3 regions of the Dechloromonas sp. ARDL1 genome follow, and region 1 is predicted to be linked to each of the others. Evidence: predicted binding sites of a transcription regulator. Region 1 holds the regulator's gene; each other region holds the start of a gene.
The links. The regulator FNR, encoded in region 1, switches genes on or off when oxygen is low (the NO sensors DNR and NnrR bind a similar motif). The targets are predictions, from matches to a motif close to TTGANCTAGNTCAA.
Positions count from the first base shown of each region.

Region 2: a site for FNR is predicted at 7,532-7,545, ahead of paaN (phenylacetic acid degradation protein PaaN). Genes of this name have one in related genera too.
Region 3: a site for FNR is predicted at 2,766-2,779, ahead of ubiU (ubiquinone anaerobic biosynthesis protein UbiU). Genes of this name have one in related genera too.

Region 1 covers NZ_CP168939.1:2,192,149-2,201,823, forward strand. Annotated here, with positions in the region: gene AB6Q56_RS10780 (putative bifunctional diguanylate cyclase/phosphodiesterase) at 1-639, opposite strand, end outside; gene AB6Q56_RS10785 (heavy metal translocating P-type ATPase) at 626-2,824, opposite strand; gene AB6Q56_RS10790 (universal stress protein) at 2,821-3,246, opposite strand; gene AB6Q56_RS10795 (sulfite exporter TauE/SafE family protein) at 3,260-3,931, opposite strand; gene hemN (oxygen-independent coproporphyrinogen III oxidase) at 3,996-5,399, opposite strand; gene fnr (fumarate/nitrate reduction transcriptional regulator Fnr) at 5,485-6,228, shown strand; gene AB6Q56_RS10810 (hypothetical protein) at 6,243-6,752, opposite strand; gene AB6Q56_RS10815 (porin) at 6,807-7,967, opposite strand; gene AB6Q56_RS10820 (TonB-dependent receptor family protein) at 8,289-9,675, opposite strand, start outside.
Region 2 covers NZ_CP168939.1:99,541-109,215, forward strand. Annotated here, with positions in the region: gene AB6Q56_RS00475 (PhnD/SsuA/transferrin family substrate-binding protein) at 1-8, shown strand, start outside; gene AB6Q56_RS00480 (isochorismatase family protein) at 70-612, opposite strand; gene AB6Q56_RS00485 (ATP-binding cassette domain-containing protein) at 727-2,043, opposite strand; gene AB6Q56_RS00490 (ABC transporter ATP-binding protein) at 2,058-2,819, opposite strand; gene AB6Q56_RS00495 (branched-chain amino acid ABC transporter permease) at 2,822-3,754, opposite strand; gene AB6Q56_RS00500 (branched-chain amino acid ABC transporter permease) at 3,757-4,632, opposite strand; gene AB6Q56_RS00505 (2Fe-2S iron-sulfur cluster-binding protein) at 4,899-5,948, opposite strand; gene AB6Q56_RS00510 (hypothetical protein) at 6,223-7,251, opposite strand; gene paaN (phenylacetic acid degradation protein PaaN) at 7,624-9,303, shown strand; gene paaG (2-(1,2-epoxy-1,2-dihydrophenyl)acetyl-CoA isomerase PaaG) at 9,300-9,675, shown strand, end outside.
Region 3 covers NZ_CP168939.1:3,474,526-3,484,200, reverse strand. Annotated here, with positions in the region: gene AB6Q56_RS17305 (hypothetical protein) at 1-301, shown strand, start outside; gene ubiT (ubiquinone anaerobic biosynthesis accessory factor UbiT) at 335-787, opposite strand; gene AB6Q56_RS17295 (U32 family peptidase) at 790-1,692, opposite strand; gene ubiU (ubiquinone anaerobic biosynthesis protein UbiU) at 1,703-2,710, opposite strand; gene AB6Q56_RS17285 (hypothetical protein) at 2,911-3,468, shown strand; one part of gene AB6Q56_RS17280 (IS3 family transposase) at 3,523-3,781, shown strand; one part of gene AB6Q56_RS17280 (IS3 family transposase) at 3,781-4,649, shown strand; gene AB6Q56_RS17275 (ATP-binding protein) at 4,809-5,849, shown strand; gene AB6Q56_RS17270 (response regulator) at 5,842-6,732, shown strand; gene AB6Q56_RS17265 (septal ring lytic transglycosylase RlpA family protein) at 6,739-7,692, opposite strand; gene rodA (rod shape-determining protein RodA) at 7,728-8,840, opposite strand; gene mrdA (penicillin-binding protein 2) at 8,837-9,675, opposite strand, start outside.

The DNA of each region.
Region 1 (9,675 bases):
CAACTCGTCTCCAACGCTGTGCCCCAGTGAATCGTTCACCCGCTTGAAATGATCGAGATCGAGGAAAATCAGCGCCAGTTCAGCATTGTCACGCTCCGCCGCAGCCTGCAACTGGGTAAAGCGTTCACGCAGCAAGCGGCGATTGGGTAAGCCGGTCAGAACATCGTAATCGGCCAGTTCGCGTATACGCTGTTCAGCGGATTTTTGCGTCGATATGTCGACGATCGTTCCGACAGAAGCCTGACGACCGCCAATCACCGCCGGCGAGCCCTGAACCATGGCCGGGAATGTCGAGCCGTCCTTGCGGACGACAGTCAATTCATAGGCATGCCCGGGAATGCCCGCCGCGCGCAAGGACATCTGCTCGTAAACCAGCCCCTGATGCTCGGATGCTACGACATCGGGCGGCCCCATCCGGTCAACCATTTCTTTGACCGTATAGCCCAGCAAGCTTGCCAGAAAGGGATTAACGAATTTGAAACGCTGATCCTGAATGATGAAGATACCCACCTGGGCCGCCTCCATCGCATCTCGAAACATTGTTTCCTGATCGCTCATCGTTACGGTGCTATCTGCCAATTCCTTGCCATTATCGACACCCACTTTGCTGTAAAGCTCGCGATCATCAGCGACGACCATCGAACTTCCCCAATTGCCCCATTTGATTCCGCGGCCGCCAACGCTTGAGCAGCAAGGAATTCGAAACCACCGAAACCGAACTCATCGCCATGGCGGCGCCTGCAACGACCGGACTGAGCAAACCCAAGGCAGCAAGCGGAATTCCGAGCACATTGTAAATGAAAGCAAAGAAAAGATTTTGTCGGATCTTGTGTAAAGTAGCAGTGGATAAGGAGATCGCCTCGCCCACCCCGAGCAGGTCGCTACGGATCAACGTCAAATCCGCCGCCTCGATGGCTGCATCCGAGCCGGCCCCCATGGCAAAGCTGACATCGGCAGCAGCCAGCGCTGGCGCATCATTAATGCCGTCGCCGACCATGCCGACCAGATTGCCGCCCGCCTTCAGTTCATTGACGGCACTTGCCTTACCGCCGGGCAGGATGGCTGCCCTGAATTCTTCGATGCCGGCCTGTGCCGCAATGGCTGCCGCCGTTCTCGGATTATCGCCGGTGAGCATGACCACGCGGATACCTTGTCGCCGCAAACCTTCGACCGCAGCACGCGACGTTGGGCGCAAGGCGTCCGCCACCGCAAAAACTGCCAGTATCACGGCGCCTTCTGCCAGCACGACGACCGTCTTGCCTTCCTGCTGCCAACGGTGGGCCACGCCATCACCCCCAAGACCCAGCCACTCCGGAGCCCCCAGGCGTAACGAGCGCCCCGCGACGACGCCCTCCACCCCCATCCCGGCCCAGGCCTTGAAGCCGCTCACCGGCAGGATGGTTGCGTCGGCTGCGGCAGCGACGATGGCGCACGCCAAGGGATGCTCGGAGTTTTGTTCCAGCGCAGCGGCCAGACGCAGCGCCTCGGCGGCCGGCATGCCGCGCGCCTCGCTGTCCGTCACCTGCGGCAGGCCACACGTCAGCGTCCCCGTCTTGTCCACCGCCAGCACTTTCATTTTCTCGGCCCGCTCCAGCGCCTCGACGTTCTTGACCAGAATGCCGGCCCGCGCCCCCTGTCCGGTACCGACCATGATTGCCGTCGGCGTCGCCAGACCCAGGGCGCAAGGACAAGCGATGACCAGTACGGCAACCGCATTGATCAGCGCCTCGGCGACCTCGCCCGAATACAGCCACCACCCGACGAAAGTCAGCAAGGCGATTGCGCAGACGGCGGGCACGAAAATGGCGGAAACCCGGTCGGCCAGGCGCTGGACCGGCGCCTTGGAGCCTTGAGCCTCGCCGACCAGCCGGATGATGCCAGCCAGCAAGGTATGCTCGCCAACCCCGGTCGCCCGGCAGCGCATGGCGCCCTGCCCGTTCGAAGTGGCCGCGAAAACCTTGTCGCCAGCGCGCTTCCTGACTGGCATGCTCTCGCCGGTAAGCATGGCTTCGTCGATGCTGGACTCCCCGTCGATCACTTCGCCATCGACCGGAACGCTCTCACCGGGCCGGACCTGGAAAATATCGCCCGGCATCAATGTATCGACTGCCACCTCCACCCACCGCCCGTCTCGTTCGACTCGCGCGGTCTTCGGCTGTAGCAGGATCAATGACTCGATAGCCTCGGAGGTCCGCGCCCTGGCCCGCGCTTCGAGCAGCTTACCCAGCAGAACCAGCGTAATCACCGCTGCTCCGCCTTCGAAATAGACATGCTGCGGTAGCTCAAAAATCGTTACCACGGCTGAAAGCCCCCAAGCCATGGTGGTGCCCAGCGCGACCAGCACATCCATGTTTGCACCGCCGCCGCGCAGAGCCTTATAGGCTCCTTCGTAGAAGCGCCAGCCGATCCAGAACTGCACCGGGGTCGCCAGCAGCAGCTGTAGCCAGCGAGGCAATTCACGCTCGTGACCCTGTTCGCCGAACATGAACAACATCTGCCCGGCCAATGGCACAGTCAGCAGCACGGCAATCCAGAAGCGCCTGAGATCATGTCGATAGCTATGCAGCTTGTCCGCTTTTTCTCGCTCGCGCGTACGGGCGTCGACGACTTGGGCCACAAAACCGGCCTTGCCCACCGCGGCGACCACAGCCGTCTCGTCGGCAGCCCCCGAGAGCCGCACCCGGGCCCGCTCAGCGGCCAGATTAACCGACGCCTGCATGCCGGCCTGGCGATTCAACACCTTTTCCAGACGGGCAGAACAGGCAGCACAGGTCATGCCGCCGATGGAAAATTCGACGACCCGAGCCGATTCGTTATCGCTCATTTGACCAGCAAGACGGGGCAAGGCGCGTGCTGCAGCACGCGCGTCGCCACCGACCCCATGAGCAGGCCGGCAAGTGGATTGCGCCCATGGGTTCCCATCACGATCAGATCGCAGCCAAGCTCACCGGCCATCTTGCAAATAACCTCGGGCGGCTGACCGACGTGGATATGTGTGGTGTGAAAGCGCCCGGCCGCATCGAGCTTCTGCTGCGCAGCCAGCAACTGCTCCTGGCTCTCTTCCAGATAATAGGCGTGCAGCGTCTCCTTGCCGACATGCGCCTGAACGCGGCCGATGGGAATTGGCAAATGAACGTGCAACAAGTGAATTTCCGGCACGTCGCGCAAGCAGGCGACTGTCGCGATCAACTGGTCGACGGCACGCAGCGAACAAGGCGAACCATCCGCCGGCAACAAGATTTTCATGGCGAGACCTATCTTAAATCCAGCCCGACAAGCGCATCAGGCCGAAGAATCCGTATATCCCGAAGCCTAGCACCAACAGTCCGGAGATGGTACGTACAGCCGGACGCTTGACGAATTCGTTCAGTCGCGCCAGCAACAGGCCTGCAAGCAACAGATTGGGCAGGGTACCCAGCCCGAAGGCCAGCATCGCGGCCGCTCCCCGCCCTGCCGACCCTGCGGCCAGCGCTGTCGCCAGGGCGCTATAAACCAGGCCACAAGGCAGCCAACCCCACAGCAGGCCGAGCGGAAAAGCCTGAGCGACGCCGCGGACGGGCAGAAAACGCCGGGTCAACGGCTGCAAGCGACGCCACAAACCTTGCCCGGCCCGTTCGGTGAAAGCCAGCGCACTGGTAATGCCAAGCAAATAAAGCCCGAGCGCAACCAGCATCAAGTTGGCGATGAAATAAAGAACCATGCGGGCCGGCACCTGCCCCTCGAGTCCCAGGCTGGCCGCACCGAGCGCACCAGCGATGGCGCCTGCGGCGACGTAGGAGAGAATGCGCCCGCCGTTGTAGGCGAAATGCATCCCCCACCCGGCCTTGCCGCCCATAGACATGGCGCCGACGATGCCGCCGCACATGCCTACGCAGTGTGTACCGCCAAGCAAACCGACGAGGAACAGGGCAAGAAAACCGGTATCGGGCATTGAACGACAGGGCCAAAAAGCAAAACGGGCAGTTTAACCTGCCCGTTCGTGTCGTGTCAGGCGATCAGATCACCTTGGAGTAATTCGCCCGCTGCCGCCCCTCGCGGAGGTAACGGTCGAAGACCATGGAGATCACGCGGACCAGCATGCGCCCCGGCGGCAACACGGAAATCCATTCACGCTCGACCTTGAGCAGGCCGGCACGCTCCATTTCCTTCATGTCTTCCAGTTCGGCCGCGAAATACTTGCGGAAGTCGATCAGGTGGGCACTTTCAATGCTTTCGATGGAGAGTTCGAAATGGCACATCAGGGCCTGGATGATCGAACGGCGCAGGATGTCGTCGGCGGTCAGCTCGATACCACGGAACACCGGCAGCACGCCGGCATCAATGCGATCGTAATACTCGTCGGCGGTCTTGACGTTCTGGTAGTAGCTCGGCCCGACCTTGCTGATCGACGAGATACCGAAGGACAGCATGTCGCAATCGGCATAGGTCGAATAGCCCTGGAAGTTGCGGTGCAGGCGCCCCTGACGCTGGGCAACGGCCAGTTCGTCGTCCGGCTTGGCAAAATGGTCCATGCCGATATAGACATAACCGGCCTCGGTCAACTTCTTGATGGCCAACGCCAGAATCTGCATCTTGGTGTCGGCCGACGGCAGATCGGTTTCGTTGATCCGGCGCTGCGGCTTGAACAGGCTCGGCATGTGCGCATAATTGTAGATCGACAGACGATCCGGATCCATGGCCAGCACACGTTCGAGGGTACGATTGAAGCCCATCACCGTCTGGTACGGAAGACCGTAGATCAGGTCGATGGAAACCGACTTGAAACCGTTGGCACGGGCCGCGTTGATGACCAGTGCGGTTTCCTCCTCGCTCTGCACGCGATTGACGGCAACCTGCACCTTTTCGTCGAAATCCTGAACGCCGACGCTCATGCGGTTGAAGCCGAGTTCGCCAAGCAGCGCGACGGTCTCGTAATCGACCTTGCGCGGGTCAACCTCGATGGAATACTCGCCGCCGTCGAGCAACTTGAAATGCTTGCGGGTCTCACCCATCAGCTGACGCATTTCAGAATGTGACAGGAATGTCGGCGTACCGCCACCCCAATGCAGCTGGATCACCTCATGCTCACCGTCGCGCCCTTCCAGGGCCGCAGCCTGCATATCAAGCTCTTTCGCCAGATATTTCAGATACTTGGCGCTGCGCCCATGATCCTTGGTGATGATCTTGTTACAGGCGCAGTAATAGCAAATAGTGTTACAGAAGGGGATGTGGAAGTATAATGAGAGCGGTCTGCTGATTCCGCCGATATTGCGCTTGCCCAGCCATAGATTGGCTGCCTCCGCATCGAATGCTTCAACGAAGCGGTCGGCAGTCGGATAGGACGTATACCGAGGGCCGTTGACGTCAAAACGGCGAATGATCTGCGGATCGAAGACGAGATTTTCAGTTGCGAAATTCATTAGACAAGCCACGAAGTATTGCTCGGATTATGTTCGGAGGGCATCATATCGTGGTTGACATGGATCAAGCCAACGCAGGTTGCCAATGCCCCAAACACGCCCGCTGAATCAGGAAGTTTCGTTGTCCGTCATCAAGACAGCCTGCTCGAACTGCAACCTCCGCGAACTGTGCCTGCCGCTCGGGCTCAGCCTTGAAGAGTTGGAGCGACTGGACGACTTGGTATCGACCCGGCGCCGTGTCAAACGCGGCGACCACCTGTACCGTGCCGGCGAGGCTTTCGACGCCATCTACGCCATCCGCAGCGGCTTCTTCAAGACCGACGTGCTACTCGAGGATGGCCGCGACCAGGTGACCGGCTTCCAGATGGCGGGGGAACTGCTCGGACTAGACGGCATCAGCACCGAACACCACACCTGCAACGCCATCGCGCTTGAAGATAGCGAGATCTGCGCCATCCCCTTCTCCCGACTGGAAGTCCTGTCCCGGGAAATCCATACCCTGCAGCATCACTTCCACAAGGTCATGAGCCGCGAGATCGTCCGCGACCATGGCGTCATGATGCTCCTCGGGACCATGCGCGCCGAAGAGCGCCTGGCCGCCTTCCTGCTCAACCTGTCGCAGCGCTTCACGTCCCGCGGCTTCTCGCATGCCGAGTTCTACCTGCGCATGACGCGCGAGGAAATCGGCTCCTACCTCGGCCTGAAACTGGAAACGGTGTCCCGTGCCTTCTCCAAATTCCAGGAAGATGGCCACATCGCAGTCCAGCAGAAACACATCCGGATACTGAACGTCAACGGCCTCAAGGCCTTGATGAATCACCAGCGCTGACACTCAGGCAAATCTCACCAGCGCAAACGAGCCAATTCCACAGCCCGAACAGCAATCCGCCGTAGCAGTTCGACAGCCTTTCGACGACCAAGCGTTGCATCGCCGGGAAAACGATAAGCCAACATGACATCCCTGCTCGCGGCTTTACGATAAACAGCAATCGACAGCGGGCACACAGCAAGGTGCTCAACTGCTTCCAGCACCAATTCCCAGGCAAGCGCACTACTGCAAAACTGTACGATTTCGGCGCTCTCGAACGGAGACACGCCTCCCTTGCCCCCCGTGCGTTGCAGCATCTGATTGAACGGAAACACAGCACCGACAACCAGTCCTTCTGCCTCAATCACTTCGATCAAGGCATCGCGCGCGGCCTCATACCCCCCATCAGGAACAGGATAGGTCCGGATATCACCCTCAGCCCAAGCCTGCTGCCCCTGCGACACCCAGAGCATGAGGAGGCAAGCAAAAAAACGGGGTACCGCTGACGGCACCCCAAACAGATGCAGAAATGACATCTGACGCAAGAGTCGCTCCCGGACGAGGGATAGCTGAAGCAGCGCCCCCCGATCCAGCTAAACTTAGAACGCGTGCTTGATACCCATGGCAAAGCCGTTGACACCGTTACCGGAAAGGCCTGCCGAGTTACCCATCGGATTGATGGTAAAAGAAGCGTTGCGCTCGTTCTTGATATGGGCGTAGTCGGCATACAACTCGGTACGCTTCGACAAAGCATAACGAGCACCGATTGCCCACTTGCTGGCATCGGCGTCGCTCAAGGTTTTGTCTTTAACTTGGCCGTAGCTGGCCAAAACTTTGGCCTTTCCGAACGGCACGGTAGCCCCGACAAACCAATTGCGGCGATCGTATTCTTGACCGGCCGCCAATCCGCCCAGATTCTGCAAACCAGCGGTGGCACCGTCGAGATCGATGTTGCCGCCAATCAAAGAGTTCTGTTGCCCCTTGATCACATCGTAGACGCCGCCGATCTTGACCACGCCGAAATCGTAGGAAACACCACCAGTCGCCACGTACAAACGGCTATCCGACAGACCGGCAGCCTTGGTGGTTTCGTAATCCAGATCGACGTTCAACGGGCCGTTCGTATAGACGAGATTGACCGAGAACAGGCGGTCGTCAGCGTTGCTGCTACCCGTTATGGCATTAACACCGTTGGTATGAATACCTTTCAAACTACCCTCATTGCCTTGAGTGTTGGTGGCGGTCGCCAAAATCAACGTAAAGCCTTTCCAGGCAGGAGAGATATAGGCAATCGCGTTGGCTGCGCGATCATACTGGGTAGTCATCGAGGCAAAATTGCCGATCGAATAATTGGTAAATGGGTTGTACTTGCCATAGATCCCATAGCGCAGGCCATCAAGATAACCGGCAACGGCTGTACCAAATCCCCCTGTCAGACCGACATAGGAGCGACCAGCCTGGTTCAGGCCACTGCCGGCGTCCGGGTTAAAGCGGTATTGGATGTCGAACAGCGCCTTGAGGCCATTGCCGAGGTCTTCAACCCCCTTGAAGCCCAAGTGGCTGAACGATGCGGCTTGCCCGGTAAAATTGCGGGCCTGGTTGGCGGTACCCACGGCACCACCGGCCGGCACGGCGCCGTTGGTGCCGCTGGTAGTCAGCCACCCCATGTCGATATTGCCATAGATGGTCACGTTGGATTGAGCAAAGGCGGCGCCTGAGGTTGCGGCGGCGATAGCCAGGGCAATAATTTTTTTCTGCATGAATTGTCTCCAGATGTGTGTACAGAAATACGCCCACCCCCCTCGGGCACGGCGGCTTCCCCCAGTGCCGAATCAGTGGCAACAAGGACGCCTACCCTTTGCGAAGCGCGTGCCAGCTCAAGACGAAACCCTCCACATCAAATCAATGCATTTGATTTGATTGGATTTAATTGAGAGAAGGCGAATCGCTCGAACATCAAATGCTGCACAACTGGATGCTCATTTATTGGACAACGCACGATCTTCTGCCCCAAAAATCAACACCCCGACAACAAACAAAAAACCCGGCACGCGGCCGGGCAAATTGGGAAAGGAGAGAACTCAGAATGCGTAACGGGCGCTCACGCCGGCTAGCCAGTTGCGGCCCGGCGCCGACTCGTAGAAACGGTTGTTGCTGTCGCCGACAATGACCGATCCGACGTACTGGCGGTCAAAAACGTTGTCGAGCCGGACAAAGCCGCGCAAGCTCAAGGGGCCGTATTTGCGATCAACACCGACGCGCAGGTTGGCGATAGCGTAGCCTGGCGCCGCCTGGCGCAAGTTGCTGTCCTCGACGTACACCTTGTCGCGGACAACGCCCTCCACAGCAGCGTGGAACCCGCTTGGCTTGTGCCGCCAAGCCAGTTCGCCGAACAGATTGTGGGCGGCGATGCCGGGCAGCTTGCTGCCGGCCGGGACGATGCCGCCGGCGTTCAAAAAACTGTCGGCATAGCGCGCATCAAGGAAAGTGCAAGCCAGGCGACTGCTCCCCCCGTCGCCCCAGCGACTGTCGAGCGCCACCTCCATACCTTGCCTCTCGGTCTTGCCGGCATTCTGGTAGGCCGTTCGGCCACCGGTACTGGAAAGGACAACCAGTTCATCCTGCGTCTTGATATCGAACAGCGCCACATCGAGGCGGCTGCTCGTACCGAGCATGGCCTTGAGGCCGACTTCGTAATGTGTGCTGGTCGCCGGCTTGAGCGAGAAATTGAAGGAGCCGCCGCCGCTGGAATAGAACATCTCGTTAAAGGTCGGCGCCTCGAAGCCGCGCGCGGCACTGGCATAGACATTGAGCGTATCGGTGACCCGATACATGGCCGCGACGGTCGGCGTCGTTTTGTCGTAGCTGACACGACCGCTGTCGTCGCCATTGACGCCGCTGCGATAACGGTCATCGACCCGGAAGGCGATCCGGCTGTGACGCAGGCCGCCACTGAACACCCAGCGCTCTCCTTGCCACTCGGCCTGAGCATACTGATCGAAGGTGGCGACGCGATCCTCCTCATTGCGGCGCAGGCGGCCGGTGACGCCGCAGATGTTGGCGATGCAATTGGCGGGCGTGCCGCTGCCGACAAAATTCTCGTAACCCTGCCGGTCGTCGGTGGCCTGTTCGTAGTCAAACCCAAGCGTCGTCGTCAGGCGACCGCCGGCCAAGCCGAAAAGCCCGGTCCACCGGCCGGACAAACCGGCGAATTCGCGGTCGAAATCGATCACCCCGCCGGACTGCCGGGCTGACGACGTCTGGGTTCCCACCGGAATGGACTGGTACTGCGTCGTCGAACGCTGGCCGGCGTAGGTGGATACCTGGATACTGTGGTCGCCGAAGCGATGCTCGTAAGTCAAACCGCCTTGTGCATGATCGATGCTCTTGCGGGTGTCGTAGGCCAGTGCCGGATAGTTGTTACGCGCCGCATCCCAGGCCAGACCGCGCGGGTTGGCCTTGAATTCC
Region 2 (9,675 bases), 2.1 Mb from region 1:
CATCCTGAAGCCAGTGGCATGAACGACAAGGCAGGGGTACAAATGCTGCTCGCACTTGCTGTGCACGCCTTAGCGGATAAAGCCTTTCAGAATCTCGCGGAATGCCGGGGAGTCGGCGTTTTCCAGCCATTCGAAGGCGACCATTTCACGGCTCACGATCTCGGCGCCGTTCTGCCGCATACGCTGCAGGGCGAGTTCCTTGTCGCGGGGGCGGCGCGAGCCGACCGCCTCATCGACCACGAATACTTCGCGGCCGGCCGCCAGCAGATCGAGCACGGTTTGCTGGACGCAGACGTGGCTCTCCATGCCGGTGACGATCCATTGCGTGCGTTCGGCGGATGGCGCACGCAGTAGATTCCCCTCGGCGACTGCGGAGAACCAGGTTTTCTCGACGATCCTGTCCGCCGTCAGGCGGCTGCGCAAGCGGGGTTCGGACAGCCCGATGCGCTGCGGGCAGTGTTCGGTGGCCAGTGCCGGGATGCCGAGCAAGGCGGCGATATCCAGGAGCCAGAGGGTATTGGCCAGAACATCGTCGCCGCCGTCGATGGCGGGCAGCAACGCGCTCTGGATGTCGACGACGAGCAGGACGGAGTTGGACGGTGCGATTTTCACGATACGAGCCTCTGGCTTCATGGACGATGTGCCATCCATCCTCCGCGATATCGCGACGGGCGGCAAGTTGGGCGCCTGCTGGGGAGGAGACCCGCCAGCAGGCACCGTCCGGTGTTACATGCCGAGGTAGGCCGCCCGCACCTGCTCGTTGCTGATCAGCTCCTGGCCGGTGCCGGTCAGCGTGATGCCGCCGGTTTCCAGCACGTAGCCCCGGTCGGCGATGGCCAGCGCGGCGAAGGCGTTCTGTTCGACGAGGAAGATGGTCATGCCCTGAGCCTTCAGTGCCTTGACCACGTTGAACACCTCTTCGACCAGCAACGGGGCGAGGCCCATCGACGGTTCGTCGAGCAGCAGCATCTTCGGGCGACCCATCAGGGCGCGGCCGATGGCGAGCATCTGCTGCTGGCCGCCGGACAGCGTACCGGCCGGCAGGGCGCGTTTTTCCTTGAGGATGGGGAACATCGAGAAAACCTTTTCCATGTCGCCATCGACTTGCCCTTTCGGCTGCGTGTAGGCCCCCAGGCGCAGGTTGTCCTCGATCGACAGCGGGCCGAAGACCTGGCGGCCTTCCGGGCTCTGACAGATGCCCCGGCGCATGCGCAAGTCGGAACGCAGTTTCGAGATGTCCTCGCCGTCGAAGGTGATCTGGCCGGCGCTCATCGGCTGCACACCCGACAGGGTGCGCAGGAAGGTCGTCTTGCCGGCCCCGTTGGCGCCGACCAGGGCGACCAGCTCGCCCTTGCGCACTTCGAGATCAATGCCCTTGAGCGCCTTGATGCGGCCGTAGCAGCTTTCCATGCCCTTGACCGAGAGCAGCACATCGCCTTTGCCGGAGGCGGTGCCGGGTTGCAGCGAGCCGGCGCTGTGGGCGCCGAGGCCGATGGATTCCGGCGCCAGGCTGGCGATGCGGTGGAACAGCTCGCGGAATTCGGCGCGTGCCTTGCCGCCGAACAGTGGGTCGTCATTATCGAGGAAAGCCTTGTCGATCTCGGCCCAGTCGTCAGCCGTCAGCGCCTCGCGGGCCAGCGGCATGGCGTCCTTTTCCTCGCTGCGGATATGCCCCTTGAGACCCTGCGTGTAGTTGCGCAAGGCGGCGGTGAAGGCGGCGTTGTGCTCGCCGTTGCCGGCCGTGGCGGTCAGCTTGGCGCGCAGGTCGCGGAGCAGTTCCGGGCCGTTCCGATGCTCGGCCTGCAGACGGTCGAGCACGTTGGCGGCTTCGGCGGAGCGCTGGCGCAGCAGGCGGAACAGGAACTCGTCCTCCTTGGCGTGATGCGAACGATCCATGAACTGTTCGATGTAGTCGAAGACCGAGGAGAAGAAGGGGGCTTCGACCTTGCCGCCCTGATCGATCTCGTCGGCGACGAGGTCGAGGGTGGTGGCGATGCGCCAGAGGTTCTGGTGCTCTTCGGTGATGATGCGCAGGGATTCCATGTTCTCTCCTCTTCTTATGCGTGAGCGCCGAGATAGGCGGCAATCACATCCGGGTTCTTGCGGATTTCCTCGCCTGTGCCCTCGGCCAGTTTCTTGCCGTAGTCGAGGACGAGGATGCGGTCGGAGAGGTTCATGACCATCTTCATGTCGTGCTCGACGAGCACGACGGTGACGCCGGAGTCGGCGATCTTGCGCACCAGATGGTCGACCTCGATGGTCTCCTTGGGGTTGAGGCCGGCCGCCGGTTCGTCGAGGAAGATCAGGCGTGGCTTCATGGCCAGGGCGCGGGCGATCTCCAGGCGCTTCAGCGCGCCATAGGACATCGCATCGGCGCGGGTTTCGACGTACTGGCCGAGGCCGACGAAATCCATCAGCTGGGCGGCCTCGTTGCGCAACTCGCGATCACGCTTCTTGAGGCCGGGGAAACGCAGGGCAGCCTTGACCAGATTGCGGTCAAGCCGCAAGTGGGCGCCCACCATCACGTTCTCGACGGCGCTCATGTTCATGCAGATCTGCAGGTTCTGGAAGGTGCGGGCGACACCGCGCTGGGCCAGCTGGTTGGGCGACTTGCCGTGGATGGCCTCGCCGTCCAGCTTGATTTCGCCGGTGGTCGGTTTGTACACCCCGGTGATCAGGTTGAACAGGGTGGTCTTGCCAGCGCCGTTGGGGCCAATCACCGAATAGACGATGCCGGAATCGATGTTGAACGATACGTTCTGCACGGCCTTGACGCCGCCGAAGTGGATGGAGAGGTCTTTGACTTCGAGCATGCTCATGATCATTCTCCCTTTCCGAATTTGGCGGCAAGGGTCGGAACGAGGCCCTTGGGCAGGAAGATCATGCAACCCATCAGGATGGCGCCGAAGACGACGGTTTCCCAGCCTTCGAAGGTGGCCAGCGCCTGCGGCAGCGCCGTCAGCAGCACGGCGCCGACCAGCGAGCCGTATACCGAGGCCATGCCGCCGATGACGACCATGGTCACCAGTTCGATGGAATGGAAGAAGTCGGCGAAGTTGGGGCTGACGAAGCCGACGTAGTGCGCCGTGACGCTGCCCATCAGGCTGGCGAAGACGGCGGACAGCACGAAGATCGCCACCTTGTAGCGCACGACATCGACGCCGACCACCTGCGAAGCGACTTCCGAACCGTGCAGGGCGCGCAGCGCGCGGCCGAACGGGGAGTCGATCAGGTTCAGCGAGGCCCAGACGGAAACCGACAGCAGCAGCGCGACGACCCAGTACCACTGCTTGTCGTTGCTCAGCTCGAAACCGAACAGGCCCATCGCCGGCACCGGCATGCCGTCCGGCCCGCCGGTCCATTGCGCCTCGTTGCGCAGCGCGATGTTGATGATGATGCCGAGGCCGAGCGTCGCCATGGCCAGGTAGTGGCCCTTGAGCTTGAAGATCGGACGGGCGACGAGCGCGGCCAGGATGCCGGTTGCTGCCGCGCCGGCGCCCATGGCGAGCAGCGGATGCCAGCCGAAGTGCGTCGGCAGCACGGCCGAGGCGTAGGCGCCGATGCCGAGGAAGCCGGCATGGCCGAGGCTGATCTGGCCGGCGAAGCCAATCAGCAGGTTGAGACCGAGGACGATCACGGCATTGATCGCCATGCGGATGACCAGGTCGAGATAGAAGCTGTTGGGAACCACGAAAGGCAGGATGGCAAGGATCGCCACCACCAGATAGAGGCCGAAATAGACGTTCTTGTTCATGCTTACACCCGATCCGTCGATTTGCCGCCGAACAGGCCGCGCGGCATGAAGAAGAGAATGAACAGGATCAGCACGAAGGGGATCGCGTCCTTGTAGCTCGACGAAATGTAGCCGGCGCCCATGGCTTCGAGGATGCCGACGAGCAGGCCGCCGAGCACGGCGCCGAGGCCGTTGCCCAGGCCGCCGACGACGGCGGCGACGAAGCCCTTGAGGCCGAGCATGATGCCCACGTCGTAGGAGGTCAGCGTGATCGGCGTGACCAGGATGCCGCCCAGCGCACCGAGCGCGGCCGACATGGCGAAGCTCATGAACAGGACCCAGCTGGTGTTGATGCCGACCAGTTCGGCGGCCAGCCGGTTGTACGAGGTGGCGAGCATGGCCTTGCCCTGCAGCGTGCGGTTGAAGAAGTACCACAGCGCGATGACGACGATGGCGGTGACGCCGAGCACCCAAAGGCTCTGCGGCAGCAGCGTGGCGCCGAGGATCTGGATCGGTTCGTCGCCCGAGAAGGCGGGCAGGCTGAAGGTGTTCTTGCCGAGCCAGACCTGGATCAGGCCGCGGATGACCAGCGAGGCACCGATGGTAATGATGATCAGGGTCACCGTTTCGGCACCCTTCACCGGCTCGATGGCCAGCTTTTCGACCAGCACGCCGACGATGGCGGGGATCAGGATGGCGAGCAGCAGCGCGACCGGCAGCGGCAGGCCGGCCTGCGTGAAGTACACGGCGAGCATGCCGCCGAGCATGATGAATTCGCCCTGGGCGAAGTTGATCACGTTGCTGGCGTTGTAGATCAGCGTGAAGCCGAGTGCGGCCAGCGCGTAGGTGGCGCCGACCGTGATCCCGGAAAAGAGGAATTGCAGGAACTGGGCCAGCATCACACGCCCTCCGTTCCGATGGCCGGGACAACCGTTGGGGGCTGCAGGCCGGAATTCATGATTGCGGATTTCATGTCTTCTCCTGTGATTATTCTGTTCATCTTCCAGTTGCCGGGTTTTCCGTGTCGGATTCCGGTCTCTTGGTTGTTTTACTAATATGTGATCGATTAAATCACTACGATGTTAGTGAGTCAAGTCGAAGGCTTGCCCCGCGATGGTGACGGGCAGGTGCCCGCCCGGTCATCGCGAAACCGAGAGGAGCGCTCTCAGCCTGGCAGCAGATGGTCGGCATCGGCAACCACGGGTTGCTGCTGGGCGAAGAAGCCTTCGGTATGGATCAGTTCATCCTTGGCACCCTGTTTCTTGACGGCGGCAACGCAGGCGTCGACGAATTCCGGGCTGCCGGCGGCGAAAATGGTGTGCTTGGAGAGATCGGGGAAGAGCTGCGGCAGCACCGTATCGATGCGGCCGTTCAGGAAGCCTTCCTGCTGTTCGCGGGTCAGCGTGATCTTGTAGTCGAAGCTGCGGTGCTTGGTGCGCCACCAGGCCATCATGCCCAGGCTGTAGACGTCTTCCTTGGTGCGCGCCGAAAAGAGCATGGTCACCGGCTTGCGGAATCCGCGACGCAGCGCCGCTTCGGCCAGTGCGAGAACGGGGGCGAGGCCGGTGCCGGCGGCAATGCACAGGACCGGCGTGTCGACCGACGGGTCGCCGATGAAGGTGCCGTAGGCGCCGGACACCTTGACACTCTCACCGATGTTGAGCTGATCGTGAATCCAGTTGCTGGTTACGCCGCCTTCGGCGCGGGCGACCTGGAGAACCAGTTCGCCGTCGGGGCGCGGGGCGTTGGAAATCGAGTAGGCGCGGGCCGGAATGTCGGCGCGCGGGTTGCCGATCGTGACGTACTGGCCGGGCCAATAGCGGATCGGCTGACCGACCGGGCGCAGGCGCAGCTCGACGACGCGGGCGGCGATCTGTTTCTTGTCGGTAACGACGAAGAGGGCATCTTCGCGCGGCGGGAAGAGTTTCGGCTTGGCATCCTCGGTGCCCCACTCGATGGTGAGTTCCTCGGAAATCGGCTTGGCCATGCACATCAGGCCGTAGCCCTGTTTACGTTCGTCCTGCGACAAGGCCATGTCGAGCACCATGCCCTGGTCGAACTGACCCTGCGTGACCTTGACCTTGCATTCGCCGCAGGCGCCGGCGCGGCAGTTGTTGGGCAGTGCATAGCCTGCCTTTTCGAGTGCCATCAGCACGGTGTCGCCGTAGGCGCAGTCGACCGACTTGCCGGACGGTTGCATGATGATACGAGCCATTTTCGTCTTCCCCTGTTGGTTTGGAACCCGGATTGTCCATTAGGCGCGCCCTTGGCGCTGCTTGGGTGTCAGCGGGCCATTTGCGGTCATTTTTTCCCCTCTTCGTCGCCGATACCATTGGGTATCGGTTCCTCAGTCGGGGCAAAACTGCCTCGCAACTGTCCTCGCTGCCATCCCAAGCCCTAACGAACACTCCGGGTTGTTTCTCTGTTGCGGCAAGGCCGACGCCCTTTGTCGGGACGTCGGCCGAAGCAAATCGTCTGGTTTTTGCGGTTTAGAACACCGGGATGATGTCTTCCATGTCGATCTCGGAGACTTCCTGGCCGGTGATGCCGACTTCCGGAATCGCCGGGAACGGGATGTTGTAGCGATCGAGCACGCCCTTCAGGTTGATCATCGCATTCTTCCAGTTCTGCAGCTTGGCCTCGTAGGTCGGGATGCCGAAGCCGGCGCCGCGGGCAACTTCCTCGGCTTCACGCTGGTTGGCGATGAAGTCGGACGGCAGGTCCCAGAATTCCATCGGCGGCTCGAACAGCACGGCGGACAGGAACAGGTAGCCGGCGCGGATCTGCTTGGTGACGATGGCCTTGGTGGACTCGTCGAGGCCCGGGTAGTCACGCTCCATGACGGCCATGCAGATCGCCATGTGGCGGCCTTCGTCGCGGCCGATGTTCTTGAAACCTTCCTTGAAGACGGCTTCGCGGGAGTTGTCGTACATCTGCTTGAAGATGGTGGCAGCGGCGATTTCGCCCATCAGGAAGGAGGAGAACAGCACGGCCAGGTCGTACTTCGGCACGGCCTGCTTGTAGCCGGTCCAGTAACGGCCACCGTTGAAATACAGCCACTGCACGTTCTTCTGCAGGCGCTTGCCGAGTTCGGTCTTCGGCGTGTAGGTCAGCGGGTCCGAATGGCCGAGCAGCTTGGTGATGGCCAGGCCGCACATGATTTCGTGGTTTTGCTCGTCGCGGGTGACGGAGAAGAAGCACTTGCGGACCGGATCTTCCTCGTGCACTTCATAGGTCTTGATCAGCGCTTCGGCGAAGACCGGGGGGGCGGAGGCGTCGAACACCGACAGCAGGCTCCACCAGTAGGCGATGGATTCGCGCTCTTCCCAGGTGTAGCTGTCGACGTCCAGCGTGTCCCAGGGCAGCTTTTCCGGGTCCCAGTTCTCGCGCAGCGCGGCTTCCCAGACTTCCTGCAGCTTCTTGGTCTTGCTGGTCCAGGACAGCGGGTAGATGTTCGGCTGCGGCGTAGCCGGCGGGAATTCCATCTTGTCTGCAAAACGTTCCTTGTTGCTTGCCATGTCTCACTCCTTATAGGGCTTCATCAATGGTTCGGTAAGCCAGTCCGGTATCCGGGTGGCGTGGGGTGAATAATGATACGTGTTCGTGGTTTGAGTCAACAAATTTTGTATCAAATCGCAAAATAATTTTCAGGGAACCAATTCTGAATTTTAAAACTCAAAAGATCAATGACTTTTTTGTCGGATAAAATTTATTGATTAAAAAGGACATTTTTGCAATTTGGAAACTTGTTCCTCAAAACGGAATTGCAAATCGCGTCATTTTTTACGATACTTTTGATTGACTTGTTTCAATATCATTCGTATCGTGTGTTGAGTTGGTGCCATCCAACGCGCCTTCGCCCAAGAACAAGCTTCAACTAGGAGATATCGATGTCCCACCCCCTGCTCGAGAAACACCGCGCCACGCTGGATGGCGCCCTGAACGCCATCGCCACCCGCGGCTATTGGTCGGCCTATAACGAGATGCCAAGCCCGAAGGCCTATGGCGAAACGGCGGCCGACGATGGCAAGAAGGCTTTCGAGGCGCACCTCGGCAAGCAGTTCGTGCTGGATCAGCCGGGGCAGAAGGGCTGGGCTGGCGGTGAGCAGTCGCCCTACGGTATCGACATGGCCGTGCAATATCCCGTTTGTGACCACGAGGCCTTGATCGCCGCTGGCCGGCAGGCCATGGTCGGCTGGCAGAAGGTCGGGGCCGATGGCCGCACCGGCATCTGTCTGGAGATCCTCGATCGCCTGAACAAGCAAAGCTTCGAGCTGGCTCATGCGGTCATGATGACGACCGGGCAGGGCTGGATGATGGCCTTCCAGGCCGGCGCCCCGCACGCGCAGGATCGCGGCCTCGAAACGCTGGCCTACGCCTATCGCGAAATGAGCTTCGTGCCGACCGAAACGGTTTGGGAGAAGCCGCAGGGCAAGAACCCGCCGCTGGTCATGAAGAAGCATTTCGAGCAGGTCGGCCAGGGCGTCGGCGTCGTCGTCGGCTGCGGCACCTTCCCGACTTGGAATACCTATCCCGGCCTGTTTGCCGCCTTGTCGACGGGCAATGCCGTGATCGTCAAGCCGCACAGCAATGCCATCCTGCCGGCCGCCATCACTGTACGCACCATCCGCGCCGTGTTGGCCGAGAACGGCATCGACCCCAACCTGGTGACCCTGTGCGTCGCCGGCGATCGCGCGACGACCCAGAAGCTGGTCACCCATCCGGCCGTCAAGTCCATTGATTTCACGGGGGGCAACGTCTTCGGCCAGTGGCTGATCGACAACTGCCGCCAGGCCCGCGTCTATGCCGAACTGGCCGGCGTGAACAACATCGTCGTCGACTCTACCGACGCCTACAAGCCGATGCTGCGCAACCTGGCCTTCACGCTGTCGCTGTATTCCGGCCAGATGTGCACCACGTCGCAGGCCATCTTCGTCCCGGCCGGCGGCATCGAAACCGAAGACGGCCACAAGTCCTACGACGACGTCTGTGCCGACCTGGCCAAGGCCGTTTCCGGCTTCCTGTCCAAGCCGGAAGTCGCCCATGCCGTGCTCGGCGCCGTGCAGTCGGCCGATACCCTGAAGCGCATCGAGATGGCTGACAGCGGTACGCTGGGCAAGGTCGTGCTGGCCTCGAGCAAGCTGGAAAACCCGGAATTCCCCAAGGCCGTCGTGCGTACCCCGGTGCTGCTCGCCTGCGATGCCGCCGACGAGCATGCCTACATGGAAGAGCGCTTCGGCCCGATCAGCTTCATCGTCAAGGTCGCCGATACGGCGGCTGCCATCGCCCTGTCCGAGCGCATCGTATCGACCCACGGCGCGCTGACCGCCGGCATCTACTCGACCAAGCCGGAAGTGATCGATGCCATGACCGCCGCCACCATGCGTTCCAAGGTCGCCCTGTCGATCAACCTGACCGGCGGCGTGTTCGTGAACCAGTCGGCGGCTTACTCCGACTACCACGGTACCGGCGGCAACCCGGCTGCCAACGCTTCGTACGCAGATGCAGCCTTCGTTGCCAACCGTTTCGTGGTTGTCCAGCGTCGTTACCACATCGAGAACGCAGCATGAATTTCGAAAACATCACCTTCACCGTCGAGGCCGGCATCGCCCGCCTGACCCTGAACCGGCCGGACAAGCTGAATAGCTTCACCGGCGACATGCACGCCGAGTTGCGCACAGCGCTGGATCGCGTGCAGAGCGACCATTCGATCCGCGTGCTGGTCCTCACCGGTGCCGGGCGCGCCTTTTGTGCCGGCCAGGATCTGGCCGATCCGGACATGGCCAAGATCGACGGCCGCATGCCGGATATCGGCAATGTCGTCGAGCGCAACTACAAGCCGCTGGTCATGCGTTTGCAGAACCTGCGCGTGCCGACCATCGCCGCGGTCAATGGTATCGCTGCCGGTGCAGGCGCCTCGGTGGCGCTGGCCTGCGACCTCG
Region 3 (9,675 bases), 1.3 Mb from region 1:
GGCGGGAGGTCACGACGAAGTAATGGCGAGCGGCGAGACGGTCGGTGAGGTACTCCGTGCCGTTGGTCATGCCTATCCCGATTTTGCGATGCGGGTGCTGTGTGCTGATGGCCAACTGGCTGATAGCCTGAAGGTCTATCTGGGAGCCTGCGCTCAGCCAAAGGATTTGATGGCGCCGGTCGAGCAGGAAGAAGTGCTCAGCATCATTGCAACAGGTGACGTGGCCTGCGTCGTTCCCGGCTCGCGAACGGGTGGGCGCGCGACTTCACCGCCCGAGACACTGATTTCAATCGGCGATTGATCCGCCAGGCCGGGGTCAAACCCGGCCAACGTGTTAGCTGCTGGCTAGCGGGATGCGCGGCAGCTTGGGCCACTCGACGGCGTCGAGCATGTTCTTGACGATCAGCCCGAGTTCGGTGTCGCCGGTGATTTCCAGTTCGCGATTGAAGAACAGCGTATCCGGATCTTCCTGACGGGCGAGCAACTGCAGGAAAGCCGACAGGTTGGCGGCGAAGGCCAGGTCGGGTTCGCGTTCGGGCCTGAACACCGGGCGGAACAGGCCATTGCGGTAGGTGTAAGACGCCTCGCCACCGGTATCCAGGACGCGGACACGGAACAACTTGTCTTCCAGCATCGCCAGTTCGCTTTCCGGCAGCAGTTTCATTTTGAGCGCCGCGTTGAGCGCACCGACCAGAACCAGCGCGTGCGGCCATTGCGGGAGTTTCTGCCCGAGGCTGGCGAAGAAGTCGGGCAGCTTGAATTTGGGGATGGTGAAGTTGCCGTTCATGGTCATGCTCCCAGGGTTGCGAGGGCTTGCGTATGGTGTTGGCGGATGCCCGCATCGCCAAACCAGTAACCGTCGACCTGACCGCTGGTGCTCCAGTTCCGGCTGTCGGCCACGACCGGCAGTCCGCGCCGCGCGGTATCGAAGGCGGCGATGATGTCGTTCATGTGCTGTTGCTGCGGGCTGAGGCGGACGATGTCGATGCCCATGGCGAGCATGTCGGGAATCTCGTGCAGTAAATTGTAGCTCTGCGCCGACATGGTCTGGATGCCGTTGATGGTCAGGAAATCCTGCCCCTCGCGGGTTTTCAGCGTCAGGCCTTCGGCGTGGTCGAGGCACTTGAACTGGCAGTCGTCCTTGTTCAGGTTGTAATGGCGGGCCGTAAAGCAGCGAGCCGAGAAGGCGAGCGGAATCTTGCCAAAGGCGAATACCTCTGTTTCGACCCCGGCTGGACGGCTGCGGTGCAGGGTGTCGACCAGGGTTCGGGTGGCCTCAAGTGGAGGCACCCAGCGCTTCAGGCCGAAGCGGGCGAAGGTGGCCAGGGTTTCCTCGTTGTAGATATTGAGGTGCGGTCCGGCGACAAAGTCCTTGCCGGCGGTCAGATTGACCGCGCCTAGATCGTTGGCTTCGAGCTTGCAGCCGGCCTCATCGACCAATCGGCGCAACGCCTTCAGATCGCTTTCCGATTCGAGCAGTGCCTGGGCGGAGACGACGACTTCCTTGCCAGCATCGGTCAGGTCGCGCGCCAGGCCGATCCAATCGGCGGTGCGAAGTTGTTGGCGGCGCGAGCAGACGACCTCGCCAACGTAGATGATGTCGATGGCCGGGTTCTGCGCCATGTCGGCGTAGAACGCCATGAGTTCGGCCTTGGGCCAAAAATAGAGCAGGGGTCCGAGAGACAGTTTCATGGGTGATCCTTCAGCGCCACGGCCGGTTGTAGGCACCAAGGGTAGCCTGGCTGCCTTCGGAAACCTTGGCCAGTTCGGCCTGCCAGGCCGGCTTGACGTGGAAGCGTTCGGCGCTGTCGCGGGCTGCGTCGAGGGCGGCGCGCAAGGTGCGGGTGACCTGGGCGACATAGGTCGGGCTGCGCTGGCGGCCTTCGACCTTGATCGCCTTGACGCCGATCTTGATGATGTCGGGCAGCAACTCCAGCACGTTCAGGCTGGTCGGCTCCTCCAGCGCGTAATAGGTTTCGCCCTGGACTTCGAAGCGCCCCTTGCACAGCGTCGGGTAGCCCGCCGGCTCATCGTCGCCGAAGCGGTCGATCAGGATGCCGTTGAGGCGGGTTTCCATGGCGCCCGGCTTCTTGTCCCATTTGACGTACTTGGCCGGCGAGCAGGCGCCGACCGTATTGGGCGATTCGCCGCAGGCGTAAGAGGATAGCCAGCAGCGCCCCTCGTTCATGACGCACAGGCTGCCGAAGCCGAATACCTCGATCTCGACGCTGGTGTTCTTGATGACATGCTCGACTTGCGCCAGGGTCAGTACCCGCGGCAGCACGGCGCGGCGGACGCCGAATTCGCGCTGGCAGAAGTTGATTGCCTCGTAGCTGGTGGCCGATCCCTGAACCGACAGATGCAGCCGCTGTTGCGGGTACTTGTTGCGGGCATAGTCAAGCAGGCCGATGTCGGCCAGGATGATGGCATCGACACCTTGGTCGACTGCGCCATCGACAGCCTTGTGCCAGTCGCCCGTGCGGCCGGCCTGCGGGAAAGTGTTGATCGCCATCAGAACTTCGCGCCCCTTGGCGTGCGCGTAGCGGATGCCTTCGGCCATGGTTTTGGCGTCGAAGTTGAGGCCGGCGAAATTGCGGGCGTTGGTGTCGTTTTTGTAGCCGAGATAGACGGTGTCGGCGCCGTTGTCGACGGCTGCCTTGAGGCCAGGCAGGCTGCCAGCGGGACAGACGAGATCGGGCAAGGAGCTCATGGGAGGACTCCAGAATATCAAGCGCCGGAGTATAGCCACACCAAATTGCACGCCATTGATCCTCGTCAAACACCTTGGCGATGCGAAGATCAGAATCAAAACGGAGGGTAAGTAAAATGTGCGCACAATCTCGGCAAGCGATTCATGCGGACCCGGAGGGTCTTTCGGTGCGAGCCGCGCGACCTGCGGTGGCGTGGGGCGTGCTGTTGCTGATCCTGAGCCTGGTAATGCCTGGCGTGCATCTGCTGCTTGAGTATTTGCGTCTCTCCGAGGATATGGCGACGCAGGCCAACGCCCAGGCTGAAATTGCGGCGCGTTTCGCAGCCGAGGCGCCGGGGGCTTGGCGTTGGGCACCGGGAGAGATGCTCGACGCGATTGCCGAGCGTATTTATCCCGAGCACCGAACCACGCTCGAGGATTCATTGGGCTCGACTATCGCCGCACTCAGCGATCCACCTTCCTGGCCCAGTGTTTCCGGGAGCGCGCCGATCAAGCTCGATGAGCGTACCGTTGGGCTGCTGAAGGTCGAGAGCAGCCTGCGCGATGAAATCCACGATACCTTGTTTGCTTCGCTAGTCAGTGCGGTGCTTGCGGTACTCATTCTGTGGCCTCTCTATAATTGGCACCTGGCCAGCCTGCGCCAGGTGAACGCCGCCCTGGCGCGGAGTGAGGCGCGGTTTCGCGATCTGGCGACACTTTCTTCGGATTGGTTGTGGGAGCAGGAAGAGGTGGTTCCGCGAATCCGGACATCGAGTTAAGTGAAATCTCTGCTTCAATGGGCGATGGAAATCGCCTGCCTAGGAGCAGAAGCAATGAGAAGACCCCGCCGTAACCACACAGCCGCCTTCAAGGCCAAAGTGGCGATTGCCGCCCTCAAGGGCGATGAGACGCTGGCTGCGTTAGCAGAGAAGTTTGACGTTCATCCGAATCAGATTACGCAATGGAAGACACAATTGCTCGAGAACGCCTCGGGTGTCTTTGCGACGGCTGCCGAGAAGCAGGCGGCCACGCCGGACCTGAAGGATTTGCATGCAAAGATAGGCCAGCAGGCGTTGGAGATTGATTTTTTGGCCGTCGCGCTCGGTCGCATCGGCGATGCGAGCGCAAAACGATGATCGACAAGGCCCACGATCTGCCTGTCGTCAGGCAAGTCCAGTTACTTGAGCTTTCGCGTTCTTCTGTCTATTACCAGCCGCAGCCCACATCCGAAATCGATTTGATGCTGATGCGGCGGATTGATGAACTGCACCTGGAGCATCCCTTTGCCGGTGCGCGGATGTTGCGCGATATGCTCAAGCTCGAAGGCCATGAAATCGGTCGCAAACATGTCGGTACGCTGATGAAGAAGCTCGATATCCAGGCCATCTACCGCAAGGCCAACACCAGTCGGCGCAACCAGGCACACCGCATCTATCCCTACCTGCTGCGCGGCCTTGCCATCGAGCGTCCGAATCAGGTCTGGGCCATGGATACGACCTACATCCCGATGCGCCGGGGCTTCGTCTATCTGAGCGCGGTGCTTGATTGGGCAACCCGTCGGGTGCTGAGTTGGCGCCTGTCGAACAGCCTGACGGCTGATCCCTGCGTCGATGCTCTGGAAGAGGCCATCATGAAGTATGGCCGACCGGAAATCATGAACACAGACCAGGGCAGCCAATTCACCAGTTCGGCCTTCATTGGCTTGCTTCAGGAGCACAGCATTCAGGTCAGCATGGATGGCAAGGGCTGCTGGCGCGATAACGTATTCGTCGAACGCCTCTGGAAATCGGTCAAGTACGAGGAGATTTACCTGCACGGCTACGACACCGTTTCCGAGGTCCGACAGGCGCTGGCCCGCTACTTCGATTTTTACAATCGTCGTCGCCCGCACTCAACGCTTGACGGGCAAACCCCGGATACGGCTTACTTCAACCAGCCGCTGCTCGCCGCAGCGGCTTAACCCGCAGAGAACTCACTTAAGAAAACCAAATTTCTGTCCAACTGCGCGGGGCCACCTCTGGATGCCGATCTTCGTTTTTGCGAGCTCTCGTCCGGATTGAGCCGGGCAGGCATGTGTATCCGTGGTACCCATGGCAAGCGACGCTGGGAATTACCGATCTTGCTTGCCGAGGCGGATTGGGCGGCACACAAGGCATTGTTGGCGGAGCGCCGGCCATTTGCCGACTTCGAGTATCCCATCCGCGGAGACGATGGGCTTCTCCACTGGTATTCGGTGTCAGGCAATCCCATTTTTGACGAGGCGGGGCGCTTCGTCGGCTATCGGGGCACGGGCCGGGAGATTACCCGTGCCAAGGCTGCCGAGGCGGCGTTGCGCGAGCGCGGGGAGCATTTGCAAGCCTTGGTAGATAGTCGCACGACCGACCTCCTGCACGCCAAGGAGGAAGCCGAGTCGGCCAGCCGGGCGAAATCGGAATTCCTGTCGAACATGTCGCACGAACTCAGGACCCCGATGCATGGCATTCTTTCATGCGCTCGCCTTGGAGCAGACAGGGTGGGTAAAGTCGATGACGAGCGTCTGCGTGGCTATTTCCAGTTGATCCAGGATAGTGGAAAGCGCTTGCTTGTATTGCTCAACGATCTGCTCGATCTTTCCCGGCTGGAGGCCGGAAGGATGTTGACGCACCCGGTTGAGCTTGATCTTGCCGAGATCGTGCGTAGCGTGACTTTTGAGTTGAATGCCTTGTTCGCGCTCCGCGGACAACGGATTGCCTTTTTCTGCGAAGGGGATGCGCATATGCATGGCGATCCCGAACGCCTCGCCCAGGTCGTTCGCAACCTGCTTTCAAATGCCGGGAAGTTTGCTCCTCAGGGGAGTGTGGTCTCCGTCCGACTAAGCCCTGACAGCATGGTGTTGGGCGGTGATGGGGTGGCGGCCCTTAGGTTGGTCGTTGAAGACCGTGGGGCAGGCATCCCGGCGGACGAACTGGAGAGTATCTTCGATAATTTTGCCCAAAGCTCGCAGACAAATCGCGGGGCTGGGGGTTCGGGTCTGGGACTCGCGTTGTGTCGGGAAATTATTCGTCTGCATTGCGGTATGATCTATGCACAGAATCGCCAGGATGGCGGAGCATGCTTGACCGTGCAGCTACCGATTCGGCATCTGGCCCTTGGCGAAGGAGAGAGACTGAGCAATGGATAAGGAACGTGTTCTCGTTGTCGATGATGAACAATTGAACCTGTTCATCATCGAGGAGTTTCTCGAACAGGAAGACATCGAGCTCGAGATGCACAGTAATCCGTTGGATGCCTGGGCGAGCCTGAGCGCTCCGGAGAGCAATTTTTCGCTGGTTGTGCTGGACCGCATGATGCCGGAACTCGATGGCATGGAACTGCTGCGCCGGATGAAGCGCGAAGCGCGTTTTGCCGACGTTCCGGTCATCATGCAGACGGCGGCTTCGTCGCCCGATCAGGTGCGAGAGGGGCTTGAAGCGGGGGCTTATTACTACCTGACCAAGCCCTATGAGCCGGAAGCGCTGATCTCCATTGTGCGGGCCGCACTGGAGGACAGGCGTGGTCGCCGCCAACTGCGCAGCCGTGCGGCGCGCCTGGAGGAAGCGCAGGCGCTGATCCGGAATGTCGAGTACCGTTTCACGACACTTGAGGATATTACCTCGCTGGTTCCTGTGCTGGCCGATATGTGCCCGGTTCCGGATGTGGTCGCGCCAGGCTTGTCGGACCTGATGATCAATGCTGTGGAGCACGGGAATCTGGGCGTGACCTACCAGGAAAAGTCCCTGCTCAAATGGGAAGGCGACTGGGAGGGGGAAATCCAGCGGCGCTTGGCTTTGCCTCAGTTCCTGGGGCGCTTCGCCACGGTGCGGGTTGAACGCAACGTCGAGTGTTTGACGTTCACGATTGCCTATCAAGGGGCCGGCTTCGTGTGGGAGAAATTCCTGAGCTTCGATCCCGATCGGGCGTTCGATCCCAACGGCCGCGGTATCGCGATGGCCAGGATGATGAGTTTTGCGTCGCTCGAATATCAGGGCAAGGGCAACGTAGTGGTTGCCAAGGTCATGCTCTGAACTCGATCAGCGGGTGACGAAAGTCGGCTTGAAGCCGAGCACGGTGCGAATTTTGTCCGCGACTTTTTCCGCGTCGCCGCGATTGGCATAAGGGCCCAAGTGCAGGCGGTGAATGCCGCCTGCCGGATTGATCCGCATCGGCTCGACCAGCCAGTCCAGTTCGCGTGTCAGGTGGTTTTTCAGATTTTCGGCATTGTCGACGCTGGAGAAGGCCCCTAGTTGCAGATACACCCCTTTGGGGATATCCGCTTCGCCGCTCATTCCCGCCATGGTGGCGGTTTGCTGCGGCTTCTCCTCAAGTGCCATGCGTCGGGCGAGTTGGGCGATGTCGTCGCTCTCGCTGGCACTTGGGCGAGAGGGTGGTGTGACTTGGGCGTAGGTCGTCCCGCTTGCCTCACCCGGAATGATCGCCTCGACCTCAACCTGACCACTGCCACCGTTGATCAATCCAAGCTTGTAGGCTGCCGTGTAGGACAGATCGATGACGCGGTCGGCGTGGAACGGCCCACGGTCGGTGATGCGCACGATGACCGATTTGCCGGTCTGCACGTTGGTGACGCGCGCGTAGGAGGGCAGGGCCAGCGTGGTGTGTGCAGCGGTCATCGCGAACATGTCGTAAGGCTCGCCAATCGACGTTTTCTGACCATGGAACTTCTTCCCGTACCAACTGGCGATACCACGTGCCTTGTACGGTTTGAGCGCGGTGTTGGGAACGTATTCCTTGCCAAGAACGACATAGGGCTTGGTCGCTGGTTTGTGCAACGGTTCCCATTTGGGCTCGGCGTCCGGAATGTCTTCCAGGCCATCGGGAATTTCGTCGGCCGGGCCGTCGTCCTTGTAGAAACCGCCTCCCCGCTTGAGTACCGCAGTCGGTTTCCTGGTCGGTGTCTTGGCTGCCGGTGCCTTGGGCGCTTCAGCACCTGGCTCGCGAACCGGCCCAGGGCCTCCGCAGGCAGCCATGAGCAATGCTGCCACGAGGGGGGCGAGTAGTCGTCTCATTTCTTGACCAGCATCCGGTGCGTATGAATCGACATCAGGATGCCGATGCCCAGGAACAGGGTGACCAGCGCCGTGCCGCCATAGCTCATGAAGGGCAGTGGGACGCCGACCACGGGCAGGATGCCGCTGACCATGCCCATGTTGATGAAAGCATAGGTAAAGAAGCCGAGGGTGATGGCGCCGGCCAGCAGGCGGGAAAAAGTGGTCGGTGCGGCCGAGGCGATCATCAGGCCGCGGCCGATGAGCAGGGTGTAAAGAAAGAGCAGCGTGGCGTTGCCGAGCAGCCCCCATTCCTCGGAATAGACGGCGAAGATGAAGTCGGTGTGCTTTTCCGGAATGAACTCGAGGTGAGTTTGTGTGCCGTTCAGGAAGCCCTTGCCGAAGGCTCCACCTGAACCGATGGCGATCGTCGCCTGGATGATGTGGTAGCCGGACCCGAGCGGATCGGTCGTCGGGTCGATGAGGGTCAGGATGCGCTTCTGCTGGTAGTCGTGCAGCATGTTCCACAGCACGGGGGCGGCGGCACCAGCCGCGGCGATGAGGCCGACGATGATCTTCCATGGCAGGCCGGCGAAGAAGATCACATAGAAGCCGGCGGCACCGATGAGCAGCGCGGTGCCGAGGTCGGGCTGCTTGGCGACGAGGCCGAATGGCACGAGAAGCAAGAGCGCTGCGATGCCATAGTGCTTGAGTTTCAGGGTGGCCTCGTATTTGTGGAAATACCAGGCCAGCATCAGTGGCATGGCGATCTTCATGATTTCCGACGGTTGTACCCGTGTAAAACCGATGGAGAGCCAGCGTCGGGCGCCGTTGACCTTGATGCCGAAGAGGAAGACGGCAATCAACAGGATGATGCCAACGATATACAGTGGAATCGCGAAGCTCATCAGCTTTTGCGGCGGAATGCGGGAGATCACCCACATGACGACCATGGCGATACCCATGTTGGCAGCCTGCGACATCATGCGGTGGGTGCTGTCGTAGGTGGCGGAATACACCGTACCGAGGCCGACCGCCATGATGGCAGCGGTAATCAGCAGCAACGGGAAGTCGATATGGGCGATGGCGTTGGCCCAGGCACGACGCAAGGTTCCGGCGATATCCATCATTCGTCGTGTTCCTCTTCGATGGCGTCGCTGTCTTCCTTGGCGGCGCCGGCCGGCAGTTTGCCAAGCAGGTAGTAGTCGAGCACCATGCGGGCGATCGGTGCCGCCGATTGGGCTCCGAAGCCGCCGTTCTCAACCAGTACGGCGAGGGCGATCTTCGGATTTTCGACCGGGGCGTAGGCGATGAACAGGGCGTGGTCGCGCAGGTTTTTCTTGACGGCCGACTCTTTGTACTGAGCACCTTTCAGCGAGAAGACCTGAGCCGTGCCGGTCTTGCCGCCGACACTGTAGGGAACGCCGGCGAAGGCTCGCGTGCCAGTACCTTCCTTGTTTACCCCGATCATGGCGCGGTGGATGACTTCCAGATTCTTTTGTTTCCAGCCAAGATCGCGCAGGGGCTTGGGTTCGACCGGCCTTTTGTCACCGGTCTTGGTGTCGACGATGTTTTGAACCAGATGGGGGCGGAACATGACGCCATTGTTGGCCAGCGTAGCGGTCGCCTGGGCCAGCTGGATCGGCGTATAGGCGTTGTAGCCCTGGCCGATGCCGATGGAGATGGTCTCGCCGGCGTACCATTTCTGCTGTTCCGGCTTCTTGAAGCGTTGTTTCTTCCATTCCTGCGAGGGAAGCACGCCCTTCGATTCGCCGGCATCGTCCTTCCCCAAATCGATCCCGGTACGCTGACCCAGGCCGATGCTACCCATGAACTTGGCGATATTATCGATCCCCATGTCGTTGGCCAGGATGTAGTAATAGGTATCGCAGGAATGGACGATGGACTTGTACATGTCCACGATGCCGTGTCCGCCCTTCTTGTCGTCGCGGAAGGTATGGTTGC